Regions from separate parts of the Caballeronia sp. J97 genome, predicted to be linked through region 2. Evidence: predicted binding sites of a transcription regulator. Region 2 holds the regulator's gene; each other region holds the start of a gene.

Region 1 (3,262 bases), on a different contig from region 2:
TGACGGGCAAAAAACGCTACAGGCTCGTCGTCTGCACGGCGCCGGTTTCCAGCGCGCGCTCGATCAGCGCTTCCTGCTGCGCCTTGCGCACGGCATCGGCGACGAGCGTAGCGGGCGCTTCCACTTCCGCCTTGATCGCGCCGATGATGCCATTGGCCTCGACGATCACGAGCGACTCCGCCGAATCCGCGCGACTGATGATGACGCGCGCCGGGCCGCCGCCTTCCGCGATGCTCGCGCAGAACTGCATCTTTTGCCCGCCGATCACTTGCTCGAATGTTTGAATCATCGCCGTCTTCCGCGTTGGTTGGACAAAAGCTGTGACGCAAGCCGCGTACCGCTCGCCACGCAGCCTGCCTTCTCATTGATCCGCACATTCGGACCAGGGTCAATTCTGTAAGCACGCGCGCAGCGACGCAAGCTCAACGTCCCGGTGCGGCGAGTTCGCGAAGAATGGCCGCGGTGGCATCGTCGGCGGGAAAGAAGGCTTCGATCGCAAGCTCCGACAAGGTGATATCGACTGGCGTGCCGAACACCGTCGTCGTGCTGAAGAACGACAGAACGCCATGCCGCGTACGCATGCGCAAGGGCACGACGACCGGATCTGTCTCGACGCACGATTCGTGCCGCGCATGCGCGGGCGGCGGATACGCTTCGAGTTCCGCAAGGAGCGCGACGAGCGTGGCATCGCCCGACACGTCGATCTGCCGGCGCAAGCGCGCGAGCAGATGCGCGCGCCATTCGTGCCAGTTGTCGATCGCATCGGCGAGACCTTGCGGATGCATCGACAGGCGCAGCACGTTGACCGGCGGCGCCAGCAGTTCCGCCCGTGCCGACGCGACGAGCGGCGCAAGCGCAGCATTGGCCGCGACCATCGTCCAGTGACGATCGACCGCGAGCGCGGGATACGGCTCGTGGCCCTTCAGCACCAGATCGACAGCGCGCCGCGCCGCGTCGAGCTGCGGATCGCCGAGGGCGCGCTCCCGATACAGCGGCGCATAACCGGCCGCCACGAGCAGCGTGTTGCGCTCGCGCAGCGGCACATCGAGTTGCTCGGAAAGCCGCATCAACATCTCCCGGCTCGGCAGCGAGCGGCCCGATTCGACGAAGCTCAGATGACGCGTCGAGACATCGGCGACGCCCGCGAGATCGAGTTGACTCATGCGTCGTCGCTGGCGCCATTCGCGCAACAGCGTGCCGACGCCCGATTGAACGACAGGGTGTGCGAGGGTCGAGTTCATGCGAGCGATGTTAGACGAAACATGTGCACGCGATCCATTACCCGCGACGTAATCGGCCGACACCCTCGAGCCTGCAGCGAACGAACGTAAGATTTACCCCGCAAACCTTTGCGCAGAAAAACTTGCGCGCGCCACCCTAAATCTCCGGCACTTCCGAGCCGATAAGCCCCACAACAAGCGAACAATGCGTCGCGAGCCGTGCGCGCCTCGATCCCGAGCACGCACGGCCCGCGGCGCCCGGACATTTGCGGAGAAAACATGTTTGTCATCATCGGTTGGGTGGTGGTCATCGGCTCGGTGATCGGAAGCTTCGTCGGCGTCGGCGGTCATCTTGCCGCGCTCGTGCAACCGTTCGAGCTGCTGTGCATTTTCGGCGCAGCGATCGGCGCGTTCGTCGTATCGAATCCGACGCCGACGCTCAAGAAGACGTTGCAATCCATCCCGAAGGCCTTCAAAGGCGGCGGCTACACGAAAGAGAAATATCTCTCGCTGATCGCCCTGCTCTACGAACTGCTTCAGAAAGCGCGCAAGGAAGGCATGATGGCCCTCGAAGCCGATGTCGACGCGCCCGAGTCCAGCCCGCTCTTTCAGAAGTACGAACACGTGATGGCCGATCATCATCTGCTCGATTTCATCGTCGACTATCTGCGGATGATGTCGGCGGGCAATGTCAATGCGCTCGAAATGCAGGACCTGATGGACGAAGAACTCGAAACGCATCACGCCGAAAGCTCGGTCGCCGCGAATGCGATCCAGAAGATGGCGGACGGTCTGCCTGCCTTCGGCATCGTCGCGGCGGTGATGGGCGTCGTGCACACGATGGGCTCGGTCGGCGCCGCGCCCGCGGTGCTCGGCGAGATGATCGCCGGTGCGCTCGTCGGCACGTTCCTCGGCATTCTGCTCGCGTATGGCTTCATCGGACCGCTCGCGGATCTGCTCAACGCGAAGGGCACCGCCGAAGCGAAGCCGTTTCAGTGCGTGAAGTCCGTGCTGCTCGCATCGATGAACGGCTATGCGCCGACCGTGGCCGTCGAGTTCGGCCGCAAGGTGCTCTTCACCGCCGATCGTCCGAGCTTCAAGGAACTCGACGACGCGGTGCGCGCGACCAAGATGCCGAAGTCGGCTTCCTGATGTTATCGGACACGCAAAGGACTTACGCTCATGGCTGAAAAACCGTCACGCGATCCGCTGCAATCCGTGCTTGCGCCGACCGTCGTCGTGAAGCGCAAGAAGAAGGGGCACGGCCACGGCCATCATGGCGGCGCGTGGAAGATCGCCTACGCCGACTTCGTCACCGCGATGATGGCGTTCTTCCTGTTGATGTGGCTGCTCGGCTCGACGTCGAAGTACGACAAGGAAGGCATCGAGCAGTACTTCAATACGCCGCTCTCCGCATTGTTCGGCAACGATGGCGGCGCTTCGGCGCATACGAGCGTCATCACGGGCGGCGGCAAGGATCTGTCGAGCACGCGCCCCGGTGAAGGCAACAAGAGTCAGACGCAACCGGTGCCGCAGTCGATCGCGCGCGCGGCCGTCGCGATGGAAGACTTGCAGAAGCTGCAGCAACTCAAGCAGAAGCTGATGGCGCTCATCGAACAGATGCCTGCGTTGCGCGCGTTCAAGGATCAGATTCGCATCGCGATCACGAGCGAAGGCTTGCGCATCGAGATCGTCGATTCGCTCAAGCGGCCGATGTTCGCTTCTGGCAGCTCCAGGCTCGAAAGCTATGTGACGACGATCCTGACCAACATCGGCGCGTCGCTGAACGATGTGGACAACCGCGTGTCGATCGCGGGGCACACGGATGCGGTGGCTTATTCCGGCAATCAGGCGGGCTATTCGAACTGGGAGCTTTCTAGCGAGCGGGCGAATGCCGCGAGGCGTGCGCTGGTCGCGGGCGGCATGAAGGAAAGCAAGGTGCTACAGGTTCGCGGGCTTGCCGACGTGCTGCCGCTCAACAAGGAAGTCGTCGATGAGCCGACCAACCGGCGGATCAGTATCCTCGTTTTGAACAAGGCGGC
Region 2 (3,262 bases):
CGCGGAATCGGTGAGCCGCCTCGCGGGCATCGAAGGCGCGGGCGCGCTCGCCGCGGTGATGTCGGGCCGCCGCATGCTCGGCGATGCCGTCGAGCGCACGCCGTTCGGCTTCTCGCTGATCGCAGCGCCGCGCGACGAACGCATCGTTCACGATGCCGGTCAATGCCGCGCGTTGCTCGACGGCCCCGCGGACATCGTGCTGATCGATGCGCAACTCGATCGCCACGGCGCACTGTCGACGCTCGCGGCGCAGGCGCATGACTTTCTCATCGTGACGCGGGTGGCCGCGTCGGCGATCACCGAGGCGTATGCGTGCATGAAGCGTCTGCACTACGCCCATGCGATCGGCCAGTTCCGCGTGCTCGTCAATCACGTGCAGAACCCGGCCGACGCGGCGGTCGCGTTCGACAACCTGTCGGGGGTCGCGAGCCGGTATCTGGCCGTGTCGCTCGTGCAGGCAGGGTATGTGTCCGAGGATGCGCGCGTCACTCGGGCAAAGGAACTCTCACGCTGCGCAGTCGAAGCGTTCCCGGCCACGGCCGCGGCGCGCGACTACCGCGCGATCGCGGCGGAGCTCCTGCACTGGCCGATGCGTCCCGCGCCCTATGTGCGCGCGGCGGTCGGACAGGCAGACGCGCGAATTCCGGTTAGCGACTCTGTACAGGGCGCGCGGGAGGCGTCGCATCGTGCGGCTGCGCTTCACGACTTCGCAATGAGCAGCACGGCGTCGATGTGATCAACATAGGTGACCAAGATGTATAACGCCCAAGGCAAACTCTCACAGTCGGACGTGCTGACGAAATATGCACCGCTCGTTCGCCGGCTGGGGCTTCAGCTCGTCGCCAAGATGCCGGCGAGCGTCGATCTCGACGATCTGATTCAGGCCGGCATGATCGGCCTCCTGGATGCGGCGAGCCGCTACAAGGAAGATCAAGGCGCGCAGTTCGAGACCTACGCGAGCCAGCGCATTCGCGGCGCGATGCTTGACGAGCTGCGCGCCAACGACTGGCTGCCGCGCAGCATGCGCAAGACGTCGCGCGAAGTGGAATCGGCGGTGCACAAGGTCGAGCAGAACCTCGGCCGCTCGGCGAGCGAGACGGAAATCGCCGAGCACATGAACATGCCGCTGCCCGAGTATCAGTCGATGCTGCAGGACTTGCACGGCAGCCAGTTGATCTACTACGAAGACTTCGATCGCTCCGCCGACGACGAGCCGTTCCTCGACCGCTATTGCGTCGATCGTTCGGACCCGCTTTCGGCGCTGCTCGACGATAGCCTGCGCGGCGCGCTGATCGAAGCCATCGACAAGCTGCCCGAACGCGAGAAGCTGCTGATGAGCCTCTACTACGAACGCGGCCTGAACCTGCGCGAGATCGGCGCGGTAATGGAAGTGAGCGAATCGCGCGTGTGCCAGTTGCACAGCCAGGCGGTCGCGCGTCTGCGCGCGAAGCTGCGTGAGCAGGCGTGGACGAGCGTCGAGGCCTGACGACGCCTCCCGTTGTTCACTCAAGACAGGCAAGCGCGCGGGGTTCGGTATCCGACTCGCGCGCTTTGCTTTTTAGCGGCAGCCGGTGCTCAGCTCAGCGAATCGTTCAGCAACGTGAACCGTCCGCAACCTTCATCATCTGGTTGATGGGCCCGACCCGTTTTACCCAGAGCGAGTCATATTTCTTGCACGTAAGGGCGGTGTTTTCCCCGAGTTCCATTTCGGTCACGTTTGCCACCTCTTCATGTTGAACAGAAGTTGCCATAAGCGCGGCGACGTGCGACCGGTGACCGTACAGGCAAACGAGCGCGAGGAAGCCTTTCGTTGTCTTATTTTGTTGAAGTCGAAATCTGAGCGCGAGAGCAAGCCGGCATCAATGCAATTCGAAATCCCGAGGCTCCGCAAACACCGTCTTGCCCTGCCCCAGACTTTTCGCCCGATACATCGCGCGGTCGGCGGCGCGCAGCACGGCGGTCATGTCGGCCTGACGCGTGGTGGTCGCGCCGGGAAGCAGGCATGCGCCGATGCTCGCCGACACCGACACCGGCCGCTCCTGCACCGATGTCAGCGCGCCCAGTACCGAGTGAATGCCGTCGGCCACCAAGAGCACCGCCGCCCGGTCGCGCACCTGATGCGCGAGCACGACGAACTCGTCGCCGCCCAGACGCGCGATGGTGTCCGATTTGCGCATGCGCCTCGCGAGTTGTTGCGCGAAGGACTGCAGGAGCATGTCGCCGACGGCGTGGCCGTAGGTGTCGTTGACTTCCTTGAAGCCGTCGAGGTCGATCAGCAGGAGTGCGGTGGCGTTGTCGCCGCCTGCTGCGGGCGCGGCCATCGCGCGATTGACGATGTTCTCCAGCGCGTAGCGATTGGATAAGCCCGTGAGCGGATCGGTGGAAGCCTGGCGCGCGAGATCACGATTCGCGCTGCCGAGACGATCGACGAGCACGCTCAGATACACCGATGCCGCCAGCACGCTCAGCCCGAGCCCGATCGCGGCGGGCAGATTCGCGCGCCACCATGGCTGCCAGGTTCCAAGAGCGAGGACGACGATGAGCGCCGTCGAGCACGAGACCGCGAGCGTTTGCTTGCCGTAGCGGCATCCCGAGCCGATGAGAAACCAGAACATCACCCAGAGCATCGGCAGTGCGGTTGCGCCGCCGGCGGCGAGCGCGAGCCCGAGAATCGACTGGTCCGCGATGGTCGTGACGGTGAGCCGCGCAACGGACGGCGCACTCATGCGGCTGACGACAAGGAGCGAAAACGCGCCGTAACACACGTACAGCGCAATCACGCGCGTGAGCAGCGCGACATCGTGCGACGGATGAAACCATGCGAACGTGCCATAGGCCAGCAGAACCGCCGCTCCCATCCAGACGCGCAGCGTGGCCTGCTCGCGTTCGGGATTCCGGTGCCCGGACCATGCAAAGGCATAGGTCCGGCGTGCCGGTTGATGCGCCTGCTCCATACTGAACCCCTGGATGGTGATTTCTTGCTGTGGTCTCTTGGTCTTATGTCATGCGGCCCGTTCGCCTGGCATCGGTGGCAGGGCATTGCATCGAGTTGCACCGAAGCGAGCGAACGCTATTTTGCAACGTTTTGCGAAGACGCTGTGATTCGTGTAAGAACGGCTTTCGAACTTCTATTTCTGATTCACCGTGATGCGCGACGAATCTGTTTCTCTGGCTGGCGAATGGCTGCCGGTTTGCAATAGCGAGGACGTGCCCGAAGGCGGCGCGCGTGGTTTTGTCGTCGCCGATGAGCGGATCGTCGTGT
Region 3 (3,262 bases), on a different contig from region 2:
AAAGCCGCGCGTCGTTTCCGTCGCGGATGAAGCCGATCAGGCGCGCTATGTCGTCGAGAAAGTGCTCGAAGCGCGCGAGTCGGGCATGAAGCTGAAGGCGCAGGCGGTGCTGTTCCGCGCCGCGCATCACAGCGCGACGCTCGAAATCGAACTCACGCGCCGGAACATTCCGTTCGTGAAGTTCGGCGGCCTGAAGTTTCTCGATTCCGTCCACGTGAAGGACGTCCTCGCGGTGCTGCGCTGGGCGGAAAATCCGCGCGATCGCGTCGCGGGCTTTCGGGTCGCGCAATTGATGCCGGGCATCGGACCGGCCATCGCCGGACGCTTGCTGGATTGCGTGAGCGCGCCCGATACGGTCGCATCGAACGCGATCGCCGCGTTCCAGGCGCCCGCGAAAGCCAGTGAGGACTGGCCGCGTTTCGTCGGGCTGATGGCGAAGCTCTGCGGCCGCGAATCCGGCTAACCCCGCCGAATTCGAAATGATCCGCCGCTGGTACGAGCCACATCTTGAACGCAATCACGAGGACGCCGCGATCCGTATCGGCGACGTGCTGCAAATGGAAAGCATCGCGTCCACATATCCCACGCGCGAGCGCTTTCTCACGGAACTCACGCTCGATCCGCCCGATGCGACGAGCGACGAATCCGGCGTGCCGATGCTCGACGAGGACTATCTGATTCTCTCGACCATCCACTCGGCAAAGGGCCAGGAATGGCGCAACGTGTTCGTGCTGAACGGCGTGGACGGCTGCATTCCGTCCGATCTCGGCACGGGCAGCGACGAGGAAATCGATGAGGAACGGCGGCTGTTATACGTCGCGATGACGCGCGCGAAGGAGGATCTGCACATCATCACGCCGCAGCGATTCCATGTGCACAACCAGACGCATCTCGGCGACCGGCACGTGTGGGCGCAGCGCACGCGTTTCATTCCGCAGCATCTGATGCAGAGCTTCGAAGCGGCCGCGTGGCCGCCGGTGATCGCGCCCGCCGCGCCGACGGCGGCGGGACTGGCGGCGGCCGCGAAAGCGAAGATCGATATCGCGGCGCGGCTGAAGGGAATGTGGGACTAACGCGGCGCGCGTGAGGTCCGCGGCGCGCGCGGCGACGGCGAGAAGATGCTGCGCAGCCACGCAGCGAAGCGCGTGAAGCCGTCGTAAGGCTCTTCGATGAAAAGCTCCGGCCGCAACGCGCGCAGATATTCCAGCACTTGCTGCGCTTCCTGCTTCTGGATCGAGCCGTAGACGATGCCGAGGCGCAACAGGCAGCGCAATTCGCCGAGCTTCTCGCGCGCGGTCGAGCCGACGCTCGTTTCCACCGAGATCTTCGTTTCGTACACACGCTGGCGCAGCGAATCGGCGAGACGCCATGCGGGCGTCTGCATCTTTTCCTCGACTTCGCGAATGTCCGCCGCCGCCGATTTGATCTGGGAGGCAAGCATGTCGACCTGCGACACGTCGCCGTTCGCTTCGGTGACGATGGCCGTCGCCCATTCGCGCGACGCCTTGATGAGATCCTCGGCGGTCCAGTCGGCGCGGATCGCGAACGCGAAGCCGTGCTCGGCCGCCTGCCGAATCAGGATTTCGACGACATCCGGAAACTCCTTGTCGAGCGCGCGTTTGGCCCACGCATACTGGCCGTGCGTGAGCATGCGCTGCACCGCCTGCTCGGTGAGCGGCGTGTTGTTGTCGAGCAGCTTCGCGCGCAGGAAGTCCTCGAACGACGGCGTGACGAATTGCGGATCGAGCTTCAGCGACAGCCGCGTGAACGCTTCGAAATCGCGCTGCAGCGAAGCAATCGTCTCGTCGCGTAACGAAAGGGTGATTTGACGCATGTTGGTTCCCGGTTCCGCCTCCGGATGTCCGAAGGCGGGAAATGCTGGCGGCTCCGCTTCTCGGGACGGAGTCCATTCGTTTCTGATATCGGCGCGATATCCGGGAACTTGAGGATTCTTCGATGCTTTTTGAAAGCCGATCGATGGAAAACGTTTAGCGCAGGACGGCGAACTGCCAGACGAAAAACACCGCGAGCGACACCGCAATCGTCAAAAGCGGCCGCTTCGTGAGCGCGCAAACGACAATCGCGACGATCGCCGCGACGAGCTGCGGATTGCGCCATGTGATTTCGGCGCCGTCGCCGTGCGGCGATACGGTCATCGGGACGATGATCGCGGTGAGCACCGTCACCGGCACGAACGAGAGCGCGGCGCGCACGATCGGCGGAAAGGGCAGGCGTTCGCCCAGCACGAACACGGCGGCGCGGATCACGAAGGTGACGGCGGCCATGCCGAAGATCAGCGTGACGTAGTTCATTGTGTGCGCTCCTTGGCGTTTTTCAGGCGATGCTTCCCCTGTGCCTTCGACTGCGGCCGGTTTTCCATCAGCGTGAGCGCCATGCCGACAGCGACGCCGACGAACACCGCGGCGAGCAGGCCGAGTTTGTACGGCCAGCCCTGCCACGCGAACGACAGCACGCCCGAGGCGAGCGCCGCCGCCACGAAGCGCACGGCGACGAGCTGCGGCACGATGATCGCGATGAACGTCGCGACCATCGCGAAGTCCAGACCGAGCGATTTCAGGCCGGGGAACGCCGCGCCGAACAGCAGGCCGAGGAGCGTCCACAACTGCCAGTTCAGATACATCGCGACGCCCGAGCCGAAGAAGTAATGCGGCCCGATCTCGCCCGGCGCGCGCTTCTGATAATGCGCGTAGGCGACGGCGAAGACTTCGTCGGTGAGGATGCCCGCGAGCGCCCAGCGCCAGCGGCGCGGCAGATGCGCGACGTAAGGCGCGAGCGTCGCGGAATAGAGCACGTGACGCAGATTGACGACGAGCGTCGTCGCCCAGATGACGGCGAAGCTCGCGTGCGATGCGATCAGACCGACCGCGATGAACTGCGCCGAGCCTGCGAATACGACGAGCGACATCAACTGGCCATGCCAGAGCGTGAGCGGACTTGCGGTGACGAGCGTGCCGAAGATCACGCCGAAGGGTGCGGCGCCGATCATCATCGGGATGGTGTCGCGGGCGCCGGCGGCGAATTCGCGCAGCGCGGCGCCGGACGGTTGTGCGGGTATTGCTTTCAAGATTTCCTCCTATGGAAGCGAGGATACGCAAAACATCGGTCTGAATGCTTGTACGTTCTTGCGCTTTCCGGGACGGCCAGAACTTAGCGCCAGCGGCCGGGCGGCACGCCGAACGTGCGCTTGAAATGGCGCGTGAAGTGGCTTTGATCCGTGAAGCCGCTCGCCGCCGCGACGTCG

What was found. The regulator FliA, encoded in region 2, starts transcription of late flagellar genes. The targets are predictions, from matches to a motif close to CTAAAGTTTNNNNNNNNNNNGCCGNTA.
Region 1: motA (flagellar motor stator protein MotA) is a predicted target of FliA. The motif match lies at 1,379-1,405, and genes of this name have one in related genera.
Region 3: U4Y90_RS09810 (DUF4088 family protein) is a predicted target of FliA. The motif match lies at 1,921-1,947, and genes of this name have one in related genera.

The regions. Positions count from the first base shown of each region.
Region 1 is NZ_CAJMZL010000002.1:409,332-412,593, reverse strand. Features, by position in the region: gene U4Y90_RS06305 (hypothetical protein) at 17-289, opposite strand; gene U4Y90_RS06300 (helix-turn-helix transcriptional regulator) at 423-1,241, opposite strand; gene motA (flagellar motor stator protein MotA) at 1,500-2,372, shown strand; gene motB (flagellar motor protein MotB) at 2,403-3,262, shown strand, end outside.
Region 2 is NZ_CAJMZL010000013.1:166,870-170,131, forward strand. Features, by position in the region: gene U4Y90_RS18600 (MinD/ParA family protein) at 1-736, shown strand, start outside; gene U4Y90_RS18605 (RNA polymerase sigma factor FliA) at 755-1,486, shown strand; gene U4Y90_RS18610 (GGDEF domain-containing protein) at 1,860-2,954, opposite strand; gene U4Y90_RS18615 (aromatic ring-hydroxylating dioxygenase subunit alpha) at 3,148-3,262, shown strand, end outside.
Region 3 is NZ_CAJMZL010000005.1:31,717-34,978, forward strand. Features, by position in the region: partial or broken gene U4Y90_RS09805 (ATP-dependent helicase) at 1-1,073, shown strand, start outside; gene U4Y90_RS09810 (DUF4088 family protein) at 1,070-1,834, opposite strand; gene U4Y90_RS09815 (AzlD domain-containing protein) at 1,989-2,312, opposite strand; gene U4Y90_RS09820 (AzlC family ABC transporter permease) at 2,309-3,010, opposite strand; gene U4Y90_RS09825 (AraC family transcriptional regulator) at 3,169-3,262, opposite strand, start outside.